2 regions of the Rhodoferax sp. LB1P47 genome follow, and region 2 is predicted to be linked to the other one. Evidence: riboswitches for the same ligand, from Rfam matches in the RefSeq annotation. Region 2 holds a riboswitch; the other holds the start of a gene.
What was found. Region 2 has a riboswitch for thiamine pyrophosphate ahead of AC0969_RS18675 (purine-cytosine permease family protein). Riboswitches for the same ligand answer to the same signal wherever they lie in the genome.
Positions count from the first base shown of each region.

Region 1 (7,647 bases), on a different contig from region 2:
AGTCATGGAACACTCGGCCGATATTGGACACCGGGTGCTCCGGCCAGAACGTGGGCGGCAGGCGAAACAGCTCGGGGTTGCTCTTGAATGCGGTGATGAACATCCAGTACAGCGGAAACAGATAAAGCAAGGTCAGCGTCAACGCCACCCCGCACAGAATTTTGGGCCGCAGGTTTTTCACAGCACGCGCTCCTGCCGGGTGGCCCGCACATAGACCACGGCGGTGGCCACCACCAGCAGCAGCATCAACGAGGCCACGGCACTGCCCGGCCCCACCTCAAAGGTCTGGAACGACATCTGCCACGACCAGTGCTGCGCCACCTGCGAGGCATTGGCCGGGCCGCCCTGGGTGAGCGCGGCCACCAGGTCAAACTGTTGCAGGGTCATGATCACGCCCAGCGCCAGCACCGCCCCCAGCGTGGGCTGCATCATCGGCAGGGTCATACCAGTGAAGCGCTGCCAGGCCCCAGCGCCGTCCAGCTCGGCGGCCTCAAACACATCGCGCGGAATCTGCGCCAGCCCGGCGGACAGCAGCAGCATATTGAACGGCACGCCCAGCCAGACATTGGTGATGACAATGGCGGCCAGCGCGTAGTGCGCGTCCGACAACCAGTAGATCGCCTCGTGCACCAGGCCCAAGCTGCGCAGCACATGGTTGAGCACGCCGAAGTCGCCCGCATACAGCAGCTTCCAAATCACACCGGCCACCAGCCCCGGCATGATCCAGCCCGCCAAAAACAGGCCACGCATTACCGTGGCCCCGAAGAATTCTTGCTGAAACAGCAGCGCCAAGCCAAAGCCCAGCGTGATCTGGAACAGCAGCGACGCGGCGATGAACACCAGCGTATGCACCAGCACGCCCCAGGCCTCGGGCCGCTGGAACACATCCACGTAATTGGCAAAACCCACCCAGGGCCGCTGCCACCAGGACAGGTCACTCAGCGCATCCACCTGCTGGAACGACAGCAGCAGGTTGTAGACCAGCGGCACCCCGGCAAACACCAGCAGGTAGCCCAGGCCCAGCCACAAGAGCACGCGCTCAAAGTAGCCGCCATCAATAAGGGAACGGGAAGTCATAAAGAAAAGAGATTCAAACAGGCAGCCCTAGGCGCTCCGGGGGACGAAATACCCACCGCGCCGTCATACCCGCGCAGGCGGGTATCCAGTACGGCCGCTACTGGATTCCCGCCTGCGCGGGAGTGACGGTTGGGCGGTTTTGTGGACCAATGCCCTTAAGGTTTGTTGACCTTGGCGACCGTGGCCGCCGCTGCGGTCATGGCCGCTTGCGGCTCGGCCTGGTGGGTCAGCACCTGCTGCATGGCGCCTGAAATGGCTTTGGAGATTTGTGGCCATTCGGGGTTGGGGCCCCGGGCGCGGGCGAACTTCATCTGCTCCACAAAGGCGGCGTAAGCGGCCGGCCATTTCGGGTCGGGCGACACCGCGTCCTTGGTGGCGGGCAGGATGCCGAAGTCGTTCCAGTTGCGGCCTTGCTGGGAATAGACATACTCTAAAAAGCGGAAGGCCAGCTTGGGATTGGCGGCGGTTTTGGGGATCACATAGCTTTGCTCGCCCAGAGCCGAGGCGCGGCTGCCGCCCTCTTTTTCAGACGGCAGCAGGGCCACGTGCCATTTGAACTTGGCGCTCTTGTCGATGCCCGGAATCTCCCACGGGCCCGAGATCACCATCGCCGCGTTGCCGTTGACAAAGGTGGCGGTGGAATCCGACTGTCCCCGGTTCAGCGTGTCGCGCGAGGCCAGCTTTTCGTCCAACAACTTTTGCCAGAAGGTGACAGCGCGCACTGCACCGGGCGAACCCAGGGTGGTCCAATCCGCCCCCGTTGCCTGGATGTAGGGCAGAAACTGGAAGGTGCCCTCCTCGTTGCCCTTGGCCGAAAACGCCAGGCCGTAGATGTTTTTATCCGGGTTGTTCAGCTTCTTGGCCGCCTGGTAGAGCTGCTCCCAGCTTTGCGGGTCTTTGTCGATCCCGGCGGCACGGAACATGTCGTCGTTGATGTACAGCGCAATTGTGTTGGCACCGCGTGGCATGCCCACCAGCTTGCCGCCCCAGCTGGAGTTGTGCAGCGGGCCGGGCAGGATGTTGTCCTTTTTGATGACCTTGGACTGGGCCACCAGCGCGTCCAGCTCGTACAGCGCCTTCTTGGCGGCAAAGAAGGCCACGTTGGGGTTATCGATGGGCATGATGTCCGGGCCGGTGCCGGAGCGGATGGCGCGCAAAGCCTCGTCGTTCACATCGGAGAACGCCACCCGGCGCACCTCCACCCGCACATCCGGGTTCTTGGCCTCGAACTCCTTCACCATGATTTCGGTGTAGTTATCCTGCTCGCCAAAACTCCATACCTTGAGCGTCTCGGCCGCAAATGCCGGGGCCGATGCCAGTGCCGCAGCGGCAGCCACCGTGCCCAGCCAGTGAAGGTGTGTCCGTCGATCCATGTTGTGTCTCCTTGTTGGTAAGCGTGCCCTCACGCGCCTGGCACCCAGGTCCAGGCCCGTGACAAGGGGCGAAAGTTGGTGGCTCGCGGAGGTAGCACACCAAAGTGCGTCATTGTTTGTCAGTCAAACTAACTAAGTCAATACACAAAACGCCCGAGGAAACCCTTACCCACACCCCGCCAAAGAACCTCTACAAAAATTTATACAAAACAAGGCTCTGGCGCACGTTCCATCTGCGCATAATGCTATATTATTTATAGCAACTCAAGCGCCATAACCGTCGCCTCGCCGCCGCCAATGCACAGCGTGGCCACGCCCCGGCGCAGGCCCTGGGCCTGCAGCGCGTACAGCAAGGTCACCAGAATCCGCGCCCCGCTGGCCCCAATCGGGTGGCCCAGCGCGCAGGCCCCGCCGTGCACATTGACGCGGCTGTGCGGCAGGCCCAACTCGGCCATCAGCACCATCGGCACCACAGCAAAGGCCTCGTTGATTTCCCACAGGTCCACCTCGGCCACACCCCAGCCGACCTTGGCCAGCAGCTTTTGCACGGCCCCCAGCGGCGCGGTGGCAAACCAGCCGGGTGCCTGGGCAAACGTGGCGTGGCCGGCGATGCGGGCCAAGGGTTGCACGCCCATCTGCACGGCGGTGGAAGCGCGGGCCAGCACCAGCGCGGCGGCCCCGTCGCTGATGGACGCGCTGCTGGCGGCGGTGATGGTGCCGTCCGCCTTGAACGCAGGTTTGAGTGTGGGGATTTTGTCCGGCCGGATCTTGCCGGGGGCTTCGTCGGTGGCCACCGCAACCCCTTTCACTAGCACCGGCGTGGTCTCCGCCGCAAACGCGCCCGAGGCCACCGCCGCCTGCGCCCGCTGCACGCTGGCGGTGGCAAACGCGTCCTGCACCGCCCGGGTAAAGCCGTATTGGGCCGCGCAGTCTTCGCCAAAGCTGCCCATGGAGCGGCCCGCCTCGTAGGCATCTTCCAACCCGTCGAGCAGCATGTGGTCCAGCACCTGCCCGTGGCCGATGCGGATGCCGCTGCGCCCCCGGGGCAGCAGGTGCGGCGCGTTGGTCATGCTCTCCATCCCCCCCGCCACCACCAGGTCATGGCTGCCCGCCACCAGCATGTCGTGCGCCAACATGGTGGCGAACATGCCCGAACCGCACATCTTGGACAGCGTGACCGCCCCCGTGCCCTGCCCCAACCCGCCCTTGAACCCCGCCTGCCGCGCCGGCGCCTGCCCCTGCCCGGCCATCAGGCAGCAGCCCAACACCAGCTGGTCGATGCGCGCCGGGTCCACCCCCGCGCGCGCCACCGCCGCCCGGATGGCCGCCCCGCCCAAGTCGTGCGCCGCCAGGGATGCGAACGCCCCCTGGAACGCACCCATGGGGGTGCGGGAGGCGGCGAGGATGACGATGGGGTCGGTGGTGGGCATGGTGGCGGTCCTTTGGGGTCACTGTACGCCTGCGGGGGCTGTGGCGAATTGCTATTTAATCAATAGCACTTTGCACAGGAAGAATATGCGCTGGAGGCTGATTTGGTGATTTTTATAAACACTTGTCTCGCAGGTGCGGGTAGAACCAGCGCTTTGTAAAAACCCTACGGGGTGGGGGTTGGGGGGGTTGCATTGCAGGGCATGGTTGGTGGCTGCCTGACCCTCACCCCCACCCTCTCCCCGGAGGGGCCAGGGAGCAAGTCAAGCCCCCACCCCGGCCCTCCCCCGGAGGGGGAGGGAGGAATGCAGGGGGCTGATTTTCCACTGCCCCGGGAGGGAGAAATGCGTGGCCCCTGACGTGCCGCACGGAGTGGGGCTGGCTTGCCCCTTCCCCCGCCGGGGGAAGGTCGGGATGGGGGCCCGGCGGTGGCGTCGATTAGCCCTGCGCGATCGGGATCACGCCGTTCACCGGCACATAGATTTCTCCACCACCGCTCTTGAATTCTGCCGACTTCTCCAACATGCCTTGTTCCGCTGCAGCGGCTTCGCTCACGCCCAGGTTTTTGGCGTATTCGCGCACTTCCTGGGTGATCTTCATGGAGCAAAACTTCGGCCCGCACATGGAGCAGAAATGCGCCACTTTGGCCGAGTCTTTGGGCAGGGTGGCGTCGTGGAATTTCTTGGCGGTTTCGGGGTCGAGCGACAGGTTGAACTGGTCCATCCAGCGGAACTCGAAGCGGGCTTTGGACAGCGCGTCGTCGCGGTAGCGGGCACCCGGGTGGCCCTTGGCCACGTCGGCGGCGTGGGCGGCGATTTTGTAGGTGATGATGCCGACCTTCACGTCGTCGCGGTCGGGCAGGCCCAGGTGCTCTTTGGGGGTCACGTAGCACAGCATGGCGGTGCCAAACCAGCCAATCATGGCGGCGCCGATGCCGCTGGTGATGTGGTCGTAGCCGGGGGCGATGTCGGTGGTCAGCGGGCCCAGGGTGTAGAACGGCGCTTCGTGGCAGTGCTTGAGCTGCTCGGTCATGTTTTCTTGCACCAAATGCATGGGAACGTGGCCGGGGCCTTCGATCATCACCTGCACGTCTTGCTGCCAGGCTTTTTGGGTCAGCTCGCCCAAGGTGCGCAGTTCGGCAAACTGGGCTTCGTCGTTGGCATCGGCGCTGGAGCCGGGGCGCAGGCCGTCGCCCAGCGAGTAGCTGACGTCGTAGGCCTTCAGGATTTCGGTCATCTCATCAAAGTGGGTGTAGATGAAATTTTCTTTGTGGTGGGCAATGCACCACTTGGCCATGATGGAGCCGCCGCGCGAGACGATGCCGGTCATGCGGTTGGCGGTGAGGTGGATGAAGGGCAGGCGCACCCCGGCGTGCACGGTGAAGTAGTCCACGCCCTGCTCGGCCTGCTCGATCAGGGTGTCGCGGAAGATTTCCCAGGTCAGGTCTTCGGCCACGCCACCCACTTTTTCTAGCGCCTGGTAGATGGGTACGGTGCCGATGGGCACGGGGCTGTTGCGCAAAATCCAGTCGCGGGTGGTGTGGATGTTTTTGCCGGTGGACAGGTCCATCACCGTGTCGGCGCCCCAGCGGATGGCCCAGACCAGTTTTTCGACTTCTTCTTCGATGCTGGAGGTGACGGCGCTGTTGCCGATGTTGGCGTTGATCTTGACCAGGAAGTTGCGGCCAATGGCCATCGGCTCGACTTCGGGGTGGTTGATGTTGAGCGGAATCACGGCGCGGCCACGGGCCACTTCGGAGCGCACAAATTCGGGGGTCATCACGCGGGGGATGCTGGCGCCGAAGCTGTTGCCGGCCAGGCGTTTGTCGCGCTCGGTGTTCAGCGCGCCCTCGGCATATTGGGCCATCCACTCCAGCTTTTGGTTTTCGCGCAGGGCGACGAATTCCATCTCGGGGGTGATGATGCCTTGGCGGGCGTAGTGCATCTGCGAAACATTACCCGAGAGGTTGGCACCGGCCTTGGCGCGGCGGGGCGTGCGTTGCAGGCCGGAGGCTTGGGCGCGCAGCAGCTGCAAGGACGCGTTTTCTTCGCTGTTGCGGCCATCGTCCAGCGCATTCAGGATGCGGGCGGCGTAGCTTTCAGTGTCGCCGCGCGACTCGATCCAGCCGGCCCGCAGCGCGGCCAGCCCGGCACGCACGTCAATGGTGGCGGTGGGGTCGGTGTAAGGGCCGGAGGTGTCGTAGACGGTGACGGCTTCGCCGTTGCTCTGCATGATTTCACGCAGCGGCACGCGCAGGTCGGGGCGGCTGCCCTGGATGTAGCGCTTGGTGCTGGCGGGCAGCGGGTCGCAGGCGTAGCTGAGGAGCTGGGCGAATTTGTCGGGGGCGGTAATGGGGGCGTTCATGGGGGGGTCTCCTGTTTGGTGGGAGCCCAGAATGCGCAGCCAAACTGCGCGAACCCCCAAGGAGATGCCCCGCTTCTTTGCAGATGGGGCGTGGTGACGGCGCGCATCCGTACCGCTAGGGATAGGACGCTGTCGTCAAGCTCTTCTTACGCTGGTATGAACCAGATCAAGTTCGCGGGTTTGGTTTCCATCTCAGCGCATTTCACTGCGCACCCCGGGCGGGTGGCAGTGTACGGCATCAGCGCGGCGCGGCAGCCACCGCTGCCACGGCCGCGCGGTAGGCGGTTTCCAGCCCTTCCACCCCATTGACGGTGATGTGCAGGTTTTGCAGCAGGCCGTCGTGGATGCCGTACACCCAGCCGTGCACGGTGACGTTTTGGCCGCGCGCCCAGGCATCGACCATCACCGTGCTTTGGCAGACGTTGACCACCTGCTCGATGGCGTTGAGCTCGACCAGCGCATCGTGGCGGTGGGCTTCGGCGATGTGGTCCAGCAGGGTCCAGTGGCGGTCGCGCACATCCTGGATGTGGCGCAGCCAGTTGTCGGCCAGGCCCACGCGCTGGCCCGACAAGGCCGCCGCCACGCCGGAGCAGCCGTAGTGGCCCACCACGGTGATGTGCTCGACCTTGATCACGTCCACCGCAAACTGCACGGTAGAGAGCGCATTCAGGTCCGAATGCACCACCACATTGGCCACGTTGCGGTGTACAAACACCTCGCCGGGGGCCAGGCCCATGATCTCGTTGGCGGGCACGCGGCTGTCGGAGCAGCCGATCCACATGTACTTGGGCTTTTGCTGGTGCGTGAGTGCGGTGAAAAAGCCGGGGCGTTGGCGCTCCATCTCGGAGGCCCAGATGCGGTTATTGGCAAAAATATCGGGAATGGATTGGGTCATGGGGGCGTATTTTGCCGTGCCCCAATACCCTTGCAGCCGTTTTATGGTCAAAACAGGCTGTAATGTATATTTTATGGGCGCAAGCAGCTATTTAAAATATAGCAAAACTCGCCATGCCGTCAACCTGGCGACAGGCCGACCGCATACGCTGAGGCCAAACCTCCAGAATGCCATCTCCATGAACCTACTCGAACAACAACTGCACTACCCCCTGGGCGATGCCCTGCCCGCACAGGGCGAAACCGTCGCCGTGGCCCCCGGCGTGCGCTGGATCCGCATGGCGCTGCCGTTTGCGCTAAACCATATCAACCTGTGGCTGCTGGAGGACGAAATTGATGGCCAGCGTGGGTGGAGCGTGGTGGACTGCTGCATCAGCGCGGAAACCTCACAGGCGCAGTGGGAGGCGATTTTTGCCACCCAGCTCGGCGGCCTGCCTATTTTGCGCATCATCGTGACGCACATGCACCCCGACCACATCGGCCTGGCCTCTTGGCTGTGCGCGCGCTGGAA
Region 1 is NZ_JBWMAU010000030.1:11,624-19,270, forward strand. Features, by position in the region: gene AC0969_RS19385 (carbohydrate ABC transporter permease) at 1-181, opposite strand, end outside; gene AC0969_RS19390 (carbohydrate ABC transporter permease) at 178-1,077, opposite strand; gene AC0969_RS19395 (ABC transporter substrate-binding protein) at 1,233-2,450, opposite strand; gene AC0969_RS19400 (acetyl-CoA C-acyltransferase) at 2,705-3,880, opposite strand; gene thiC (phosphomethylpyrimidine synthase ThiC) at 4,317-6,230, opposite strand; TPP riboswitch at 6,368-6,469, opposite strand; gene can (carbonate dehydratase) at 6,481-7,137, opposite strand; gene AC0969_RS19415 (MBL fold metallo-hydrolase) at 7,316-7,647, shown strand, end outside.
Region 1: linked by a shared signal. The riboswitch ahead of thiC (phosphomethylpyrimidine synthase ThiC) and the one ahead of AC0969_RS18675 (purine-cytosine permease family protein) in region 2 are both predicted to bind thiamine pyrophosphate.

Region 2 (7,647 bases):
GGTGCAGATGCAGCGCAGCGGTTTTGACGTTGCCGTGCTGCGCGAAGGCGTGGATGCCAGCGCCGCCCAGCGCCAGTTCGACCGCTTTGAAGGCTTCTACCAAGGCGATGCCGTCCATGTAGAACCGCACTTTGCCGAAACCGAGCACTCCGCAGCCTACGGCGCAGAGCTGGCCCGCCAAGACTCATATTGATAACAAGTAGCAAGACACCATGAGTACCCTCAATCTCGCACAGATCAACGCCGACCTCGGTCGCAACGCCCCCGCACTGGTGGAATGGGCCCTGGCCTTAAACCAGTCCGCCATCGTCACCACCAACTTCCGCCCCTTCGAGGCGGTCATCCTGCACATGGTCACCAGTGTGAACCCTGGCGTGCCCGTGGTCTGGATGGACAACGGCCTCAACACCGAGGCCACCTACCGCTTTGTTGATGAAGTCACCCAGCGGCTCAAGCTGAATCTGCACATCTACCTGCCACGCCGCTCGCGTGCGCACCGCGAAGCCGTGGACGGCCCCACGCCCGCGCTGGACGACCCACGCCACGCCGCCTTCACCGAAGAAGTGAAGCTGGAGCCCTTTGCCCGCGCCCTGCGCGAGACGGCACCCAAGGTCTGGTTCACCGCCCTGCGCGCCACCGACACCGCCGTGCGCGCCCAGATGGACCCGGTGAGCATCAACCCCGACGGCCTGATCAAGGTCGCCCCCCTGCTGCACTGGTCGTCCAAAGAGCTCTACGCCTACTGTGAAACCCACAACCTGCCCAACAACTTCGACTACGTGGACCCCACCAAGGGCGATGACAACCGCGAGTGCGGCCTGCACCTTGCCCACTGAAACCTGACCCCCGACATGAAACCCCAAGCTACCCCACACCATCTGAGCAACACCCACCTCGACGCGCTGGAGGAAGAAACCATCTTCATCCTGCGCGAAGTGGCCGCCGTGTTTGAACGCCCCACCCTGCTGTTTTCGGGCGGCAAAGACTCGCTGGTGCTGCTGAAATGCGCCGAAAAAGCCTTTGGTGCGAAGAACGTATCCACCGGCAGCGGCGGCATTCCCTACCCGCTGCTGATGATCGACACCGGCCACAACTTCCATGAAGTCACCGACTTCCGCGACTTCCGCGCCAAAGAACTGGGTGCCGAACTCATCGTGCGCAACGTCGAAGACTCCATGAAGCGCGGCACCGTGCGTCTGGCGCATCCCGGCGAAAGCCGTAACGTGCACCAGTCGGTCACCCTGTTAGAGGCCATCGACGAATTCCGCTTTGACGCACTCATCGGCGGCGCCCGCCGCGACGAAGAAAAGGCCCGCGCCAAGGAACGCATCTTTTCGCACCGCGACAGCTTCGGCCAGTGGCAGCCCAAGGCCCAGCGCCCCGAGCTGTGGACCCTGTTCAACACCCGCCTGCAGCCCGGCGAGCACTTCCGCGTGTTCCCCATCAGCAACTGGACCGAGCTGGACGTGTGGCAGTACATCGAACGCGAGCAAATCGCCCTGCCGTCTCTGTACTACACGCACAAACGCGAAGTGGTGGAGCGCAAGGGCCTGCTGGTGCCGGTAACCGACCTCACCCCGCTCAAGGCCGGTGAAACCGCCGAGATGCGCGACGTGCGCTTCCGCACCGTGGGCGACATCACCTGCACCTGCCCGGTGGAGAGCCTGGCCGCCACCGCCGCCGACATCGTGATCGAAACCCTGGCCGCCGACGTGAGCGAACGCGGCGCGACCCGCATGGACGACAAGACATCAGAGGCTTCGATGGAGAAGCGCAAGAAAGACGGATACTTCTAATGAATGCTACTACTTCTATAGCTACTTCCGCAGATACCACCTGCGCTACAGCCCTTTCCGCCTTAAAATTCATCACCTGCGGTAGCGTGGATGACGGCAAGAGCACCCTGATTGGCCGCCTGCTGGTGGACACCAAGGCCGTGCTGCAAGACCACCTCGCGGGCGTGCAGCGCCAAGGCGAAACCGACTTGGCCCTGTTGACCGACGGCCTGAGCGCCGAGCGCGAGCAAGGCATCACCATCGACGTGGCCTACCGCTACTTCAACACCGAGAGCCGCAAGTTCATCATCGGTGACGCGCCCGGCCACGAGCAGTACACCCGCAACATGGTCACCGCCGCCAGCAGCGCCGATGCCGCCGTGGTGCTGGTCGATGCCACCAAGCTGGACTGGAAGAACCCGGCCCTGGAACTGCTGCCGCAAACCCGCCGCCACTCGCTGCTATGCCACCTGCTGCGCGTGCCCAGCATCGTGTTTGCCATCAACAAGCTGGACGCGGTGTCCGACTCGGCCCTGGCATTTGCCCACATCAGCGCCGCGCTGAACGCCTTTGCCGCCGCTGCCGAAATTCCGGTTAAAGCCATCGTGCCCGTGTCCGCCCTCAAAGGCTGGAACGTGGTGGAAGCGGGCCACGCCGACACCCCTGACTGGTGCGGCTACACCGGCCCGACCTTGCTGCAAATTTTGGAGCAACTGCCCAGCACGCCCGCCGAGGGTGACCAGCCCTTTGCCTTCCCGGTGCAGTGGGTCGAAAAGTTCTCTGCCAGTAGCGACACCAGCCAGGGCCGCCGCGTGTTCTGGGGCCGCGTCGCCACCGGTAAGGTCGAAGTGGGCCAAGAAATCCGCATCCTGCCCAGCGGCCAAACAGCTACTGTGGCCCAGGTGCTGGACCACGCCCGCAACCCGAAAAGCGTGTTGGCTGGCAACAGCGCCGGCATCACGCTGGACCGCGAAGTCGATGTATCGCGTGGCGACTGGCTGTTGGCACCCGGCCAGTTTGAAGCCAGCCGCGAAATATCCGCTACCGTGGCCTGGATGGACGACGAGCCGCTAGTTGCAGGCCGCGTCTACTGGGCGCTGCACGGCCACCGCTGGGTCAAGGCCAAGGTCCAGCGCATCGTGCACAAGCTGGACATCAACACCCTGGCCGAGGAAGATGCCACCGAGCTGCCCCCCAACGCCATCGGCCACGTCGAGCTGGTGCTGCAAGAGGCGATTGCCACCCGGCCCTACACACAATCACGCTCACTGGGCGCGCTGGTGCTGGTCGATACGGCATCGCACAAAACCTCGGCCGCCGTCCTCGTCCGCTAAACCTTAAAATCGCGGGTTACCCCGCGTTTATGAAACAAATACTATGACCCACGTCGTCTCCGAAGCCTGCATCAAATGCAAATACACCGACTGTGTGGACGTGTGCCCCGTGGACTGCTTCCGCGAAGGCCCGAACATGCTGGTCATCGACCCCGATGAATGCATCGACTGCGCGGTCTGCATCCCCGAGTGCCCGGCCAACGCCATCTATGCCGAAGAAGACATGCCCGCCGACCAGTTGGCCTTCATCAAGCTCAACGTCGAACTGGCCCGCGCCGAAGGCTGGAAGAGCATCACCAAACGCAAACCAGCCCTGGCCGATGCCGACGACTGGAAAGACGTGATGCCCAAAATCCAGCTGCTGGAGCGTTAATTGATAGCCACCGGGGCCGTCGTCATTGGCGCGGGCCCGGTTGGGCTGTTTCAAATATTCCAGCTCGGCCTGCTGGAAGTTCCCACCCATGCCATCGACGCGCTGCCCCACGTGGGCGGCCAGTGCATGGAGCTGTACCCCGACAAACCCATCTACGACATTCCAGGCACACCTGCCACCACGGGGCGGGAACTGTCGGCATCGTTGTTGCAGCAAATCCAGCCGTTCAACGCGCAATTTCACCTGGGCCAGCAGGTCAGCCAGATAGAAAAACAGGCCGATGGCCGCTTTCTGGTGTCCACCGACCAAGGCACACAGCTTTTGGCCCCGGTGGTCATCATCGCCGCCGGTGTCGGCGCGTTCCAGCCCCGGCGCTTGAAGCTGGACGGCATCGAAATTTTTGAAGGTGGCCAACTGCGCTACCACGCAGCCCCCGCCAATGTGGCAGGGCTGGATGTGGTGGTTAACGGCGGCGACGAGGCCGCACTGCACTGCGCAATCGCATTGGCCGAATCAAATGCCAAAAGCGTCACCCTGCTGCACCGCCGTGACGTGCTGCAAGCACCGATGGCCGACTTGGTGGAGATGCAAATGCTGGTCGATGCCGGGCGCATGCGCTTCCATGTCGGGCAAATCACCGGATTTAACGCGGCAGATGGCCGCATGACGCACCTAGAAGTCACCGATGTGGAGGCCGCCGTGCAGCACCTGCCGGTAGATGCCCTCAGCGTCTTCCTGGGCCTGTCGCCCAAGCTCGGCCCGGTGGCAGACTGGGGTTTGGCAATGGAGCGCAAGCAGTTGCAGGTGGACACGGCCCGGTTTGAAACCAGCATGCCCGGCATCTTTGCGGTGGGCGACATCAACACCTACCCGGGCAAGCAAAAGCTCATCGTCTGCGGCTTCCACGAGGCCACGCTGGCGGCGTATGCGGCGGCACCGCTGGTGTTTCCGGGCAAGAAAATCCCGTTCCAGTACACCACCACCTCATCCCGGCTGCACCAGCTGCTAGGGGTTTAGAACGCGTTCACGTTCTTAAAACTTGACTCGGTAATAGACCATCGTCCGGCCTTTGCTCAGGCGCAGCACCACCCGTTCATTGGGGTTGATCTGTAGGCCCAAAGCACCGCCCAGCTCAAACTGGAGGCCGCGCGCACTGGCGGCGCTGAACTGCATTTCCAGCCGGGTGCTGTAGCGCAAGGGGTTGTTGGTTTGGCTGGCAAGGCCCTGCGGCGCGAACCCGGTGCGCAGGTCCTGCCACACTCCGATACGCACCCGACCCCGGCCTTCGTCGGCCGAGCGCCAATGCAGGCCCAGGTTCAGGCCCGCAGCGGCATTACCCGCATCGCGCACCCACCCCCCACGGGGTGCATCCAGAGGCAAAGGCAGGGCCAAACCCCAGCCAATCCCGGCCTCGGGGGCCAGGCCAGACCATCCCGTCAGGCTGATGCGGCTCTCCATGCGTCCATCCGCTGGCTGTAAAAGCGGAGTGCTCTGGCTGGCCCATTCCCACTGCGGGGCCACGTCTTGGGCCTGCACCCACCCGGTGCCACACAGCGCAGCCAGCGCCACACAGCAACGCGGATAAACCAGCACAACACGGCGAACAGCGACAGCAGACATAGTGGCGCACCTGGGTGTAGATGCTTACATTGTGCGTCGCTACGGCGTTTTTGCCAGCGGGCCCCGTCGAAGGGCTTAAAACTCTTTGACCAGCGAATAGGTCAGCCCGGCAGCGCCCAGCATGTCGATCTGGGCATTCCAGCCCGAGCCAAAGCGCCAGCCCACCGCAGGCACAAACCCTGGCGAGAAGCCTTTGTAGTTCAGCGGCACCTTGTTTTCAAACGGTGCTTTGTAGCCATACAAAATGCCGGCCGACCACTTTAAATACACCTGGGGCAGGCTATCGAACACGTTGTAGTAGCTCTTGCCCAGGTACAGGTAACCGCTGTCTTGTCCAAACGAGTTGCTGAACAACGCCACACCGTAAAAAGTATGGTCGGGCGCTTCACGCTCCAACCCGGCCAGATGCACCGGGCGGTGCTCGACGTTGTAGCTGTAATGGAAGGTGTAGGGGCTCACCTCGATGCGCCAGAGGTAAGGCACGGGTGGCGGCTCGGTGGCGGTCTGGGCCGACACGCTGCAGGCCAGCCCCAGCAGCGCGCAAGCGGCCAGGGGGCGAAATTTCAAAAAGGGATCCATAGAATCTGAGACATTAAAAGTGGCTAAGAGCTACGCGGCTGCACCCTTGGGTCACGGGAATGCAAGTACCATAAGCTTGGCTGGCAGGCATTGTAACGCTACCACTTTAATAGCTTAAAGCGCATACAGAATATGCGCTAAAGCCCTATTTTGTATATTTTTGTAAGCCAGCCTGAACTACAATCCGACCACTCCGCAACCATGCGGGGTTCCGCTAGGGGTGTTGCCGCTGTAGAGGCTGCGACTGAGAAAGTCCCTTTGAACCTGATTGAGGTAATCCTCGCGCAGGGAAGCAAGTTCTTCAACGGCGGCCCTCTCTCGGGCCATGTATGTCCGTTCGGTTCAAGCCACCCTGCCACAACTTTGCATGGAGCAAATCAATGGCAAATTCATCCCATCTACACAACCAAGCCCTGAGCCCGATCCCGGACGCCAGCCGGGTATTTAGCGGGGCATCGCACGCCGCCCTGTGGTTCAGCCTGGGCGTGGGCCTGCTGGTGATGCAGATCGGCGCTTATCTGGTGCCCGCCGTGGGCACGCAACAGGCGCTGCTGGCCATCGTGCTGGGGTCTGTGCTGGGTGCGGGCCTGCTGGGCTGGGTGGCGCGCATCGCCTGCGACAGTGGCCTGTCCAGCGCCGGACTGATGCACGCCACCTTTGGCAGTGGCTTTGCCCGGCTGCCGGTGCTGCTGAACATCGTGCAACTGGTGGGCTGGACCACCTTTGAGCTGGTCATCATGCGTGACGGCACCGCCGCTATGGCCAAGCAGAACTTTGGCCTGGACCTGGCCAGCCCCAGCGGCGTGCTGCTGACCACCCTGCTCTGGGGCGCGGTGCTCACGGCCCTGATGGCGGGCTCGATGCTGACCCTGGTGCGCAAGTTCATTGGCCGTTATGGCCTGCCGCTGGTGGTGCTGTCGCTGCTGTGGCTGAGTTGGCAATTCGCCCAGCAACTGCTGGCCGGTGATGCACAGGCCTTCTGGCAGCGCCCCGGCAACGGCAGCATGGGCATGCTGTCGGCGATGGACCTGGTGATCGCCATGCCGGTGTCGTGGCTGCCGCTGGTGGCCGACTATGCCCGCCACGGCCGCAACCGCACATCGGCCATGACCGGCACCTGGCTGGGCTACGCGCTGGCCAATATCTGGTGCTATGCACTGGGCGTGGTGGTGGTCACCGTGGCCGCACCGGGCACGGATCTGGTCACCGCCTTGCTGCTGGCCCAGGGCGGCCTGCTGGCGCTGGGGTTGATCTTGCTGGACGAGGTGGACAACGCCTATGGCGACGTGTATTCGGGTGCGGTGTCAGCCCACAGCCTGCGCCCGCAGTGGAGCATCCGCCGCTGGGGCCTGCTGCTGGCCGTGGTCTGCACCGGGCTGGCGCTGGTGCTGCCGATCCACAGCCTGGAGCCGTTTTTGCTGCTGCTGAGCTCGGTGTTTGTGCCGCTGTTCGGGGTGATTTTGGGCCGCCTGGGCAGCCACGCCAAGGCCCATTCGCAGCGCCGGGTCGAGCCGCTGGCCGCTGGCCTGTGGCTGGCCGGCATCGCCGTCTACCACCTGCTGGCCACCTTGGCCCCCCAGTTCGGCGCGGCCCTGCCCACGCTGGCTTTGGTGTTCACGGCCGCCTGGCTAAGCCGCCCGCTGCGCACCACTTACTCGCTATAAAATAAATAGCTACTAACGCATATTAAATATGCGCTAGCGGCCTATTTCTTATAAATTTAGCCAGCCAACACCTGCATAGCCACAGGCGCAAAACCGTGGTTCAACGGCCCCTGGCCGCGCCCGGTATGCACCTGGGCACCGCCGGTGATGGCTCCCAAAATGTAGGTTCGCGCCAGCCCCACCGCCTCGGGCAGGGCGTGGCCCTGCGCCAGGTACACGGCGATGGCCGACGACAGCGTGCAGCCGGTGCCGTGGCCGTTGTGGGTGGTGATGCGGCGGCTTTCCCACCAGTGCAGCGGGCC
Region 2 is NZ_JBWMAU010000025.1:26,288-33,934, forward strand. Features, by position in the region: gene AC0969_RS18635 (DUF934 domain-containing protein) at 1-193, shown strand, start outside; gene AC0969_RS18640 (phosphoadenosine phosphosulfate reductase domain-containing protein) at 213-836, shown strand; gene cysD (sulfate adenylyltransferase subunit CysD) at 852-1,796, shown strand; gene AC0969_RS18650 (sulfate adenylyltransferase subunit 1) at 1,796-3,109, shown strand; gene fdxA (ferredoxin FdxA) at 3,153-3,482, shown strand; gene AC0969_RS18660 (NAD(P)/FAD-dependent oxidoreductase) at 3,483-4,499, shown strand; gene AC0969_RS18665 (hypothetical protein) at 4,515-5,102, opposite strand; gene AC0969_RS18670 (ABC transporter ATP-binding protein) at 5,178-5,669, opposite strand; TPP riboswitch at 5,888-5,989, shown strand; gene AC0969_RS18675 (purine-cytosine permease family protein) at 6,062-7,345, shown strand; gene thiD (bifunctional hydroxymethylpyrimidine kinase/phosphomethylpyrimidine kinase) at 7,402-7,647, opposite strand, start outside.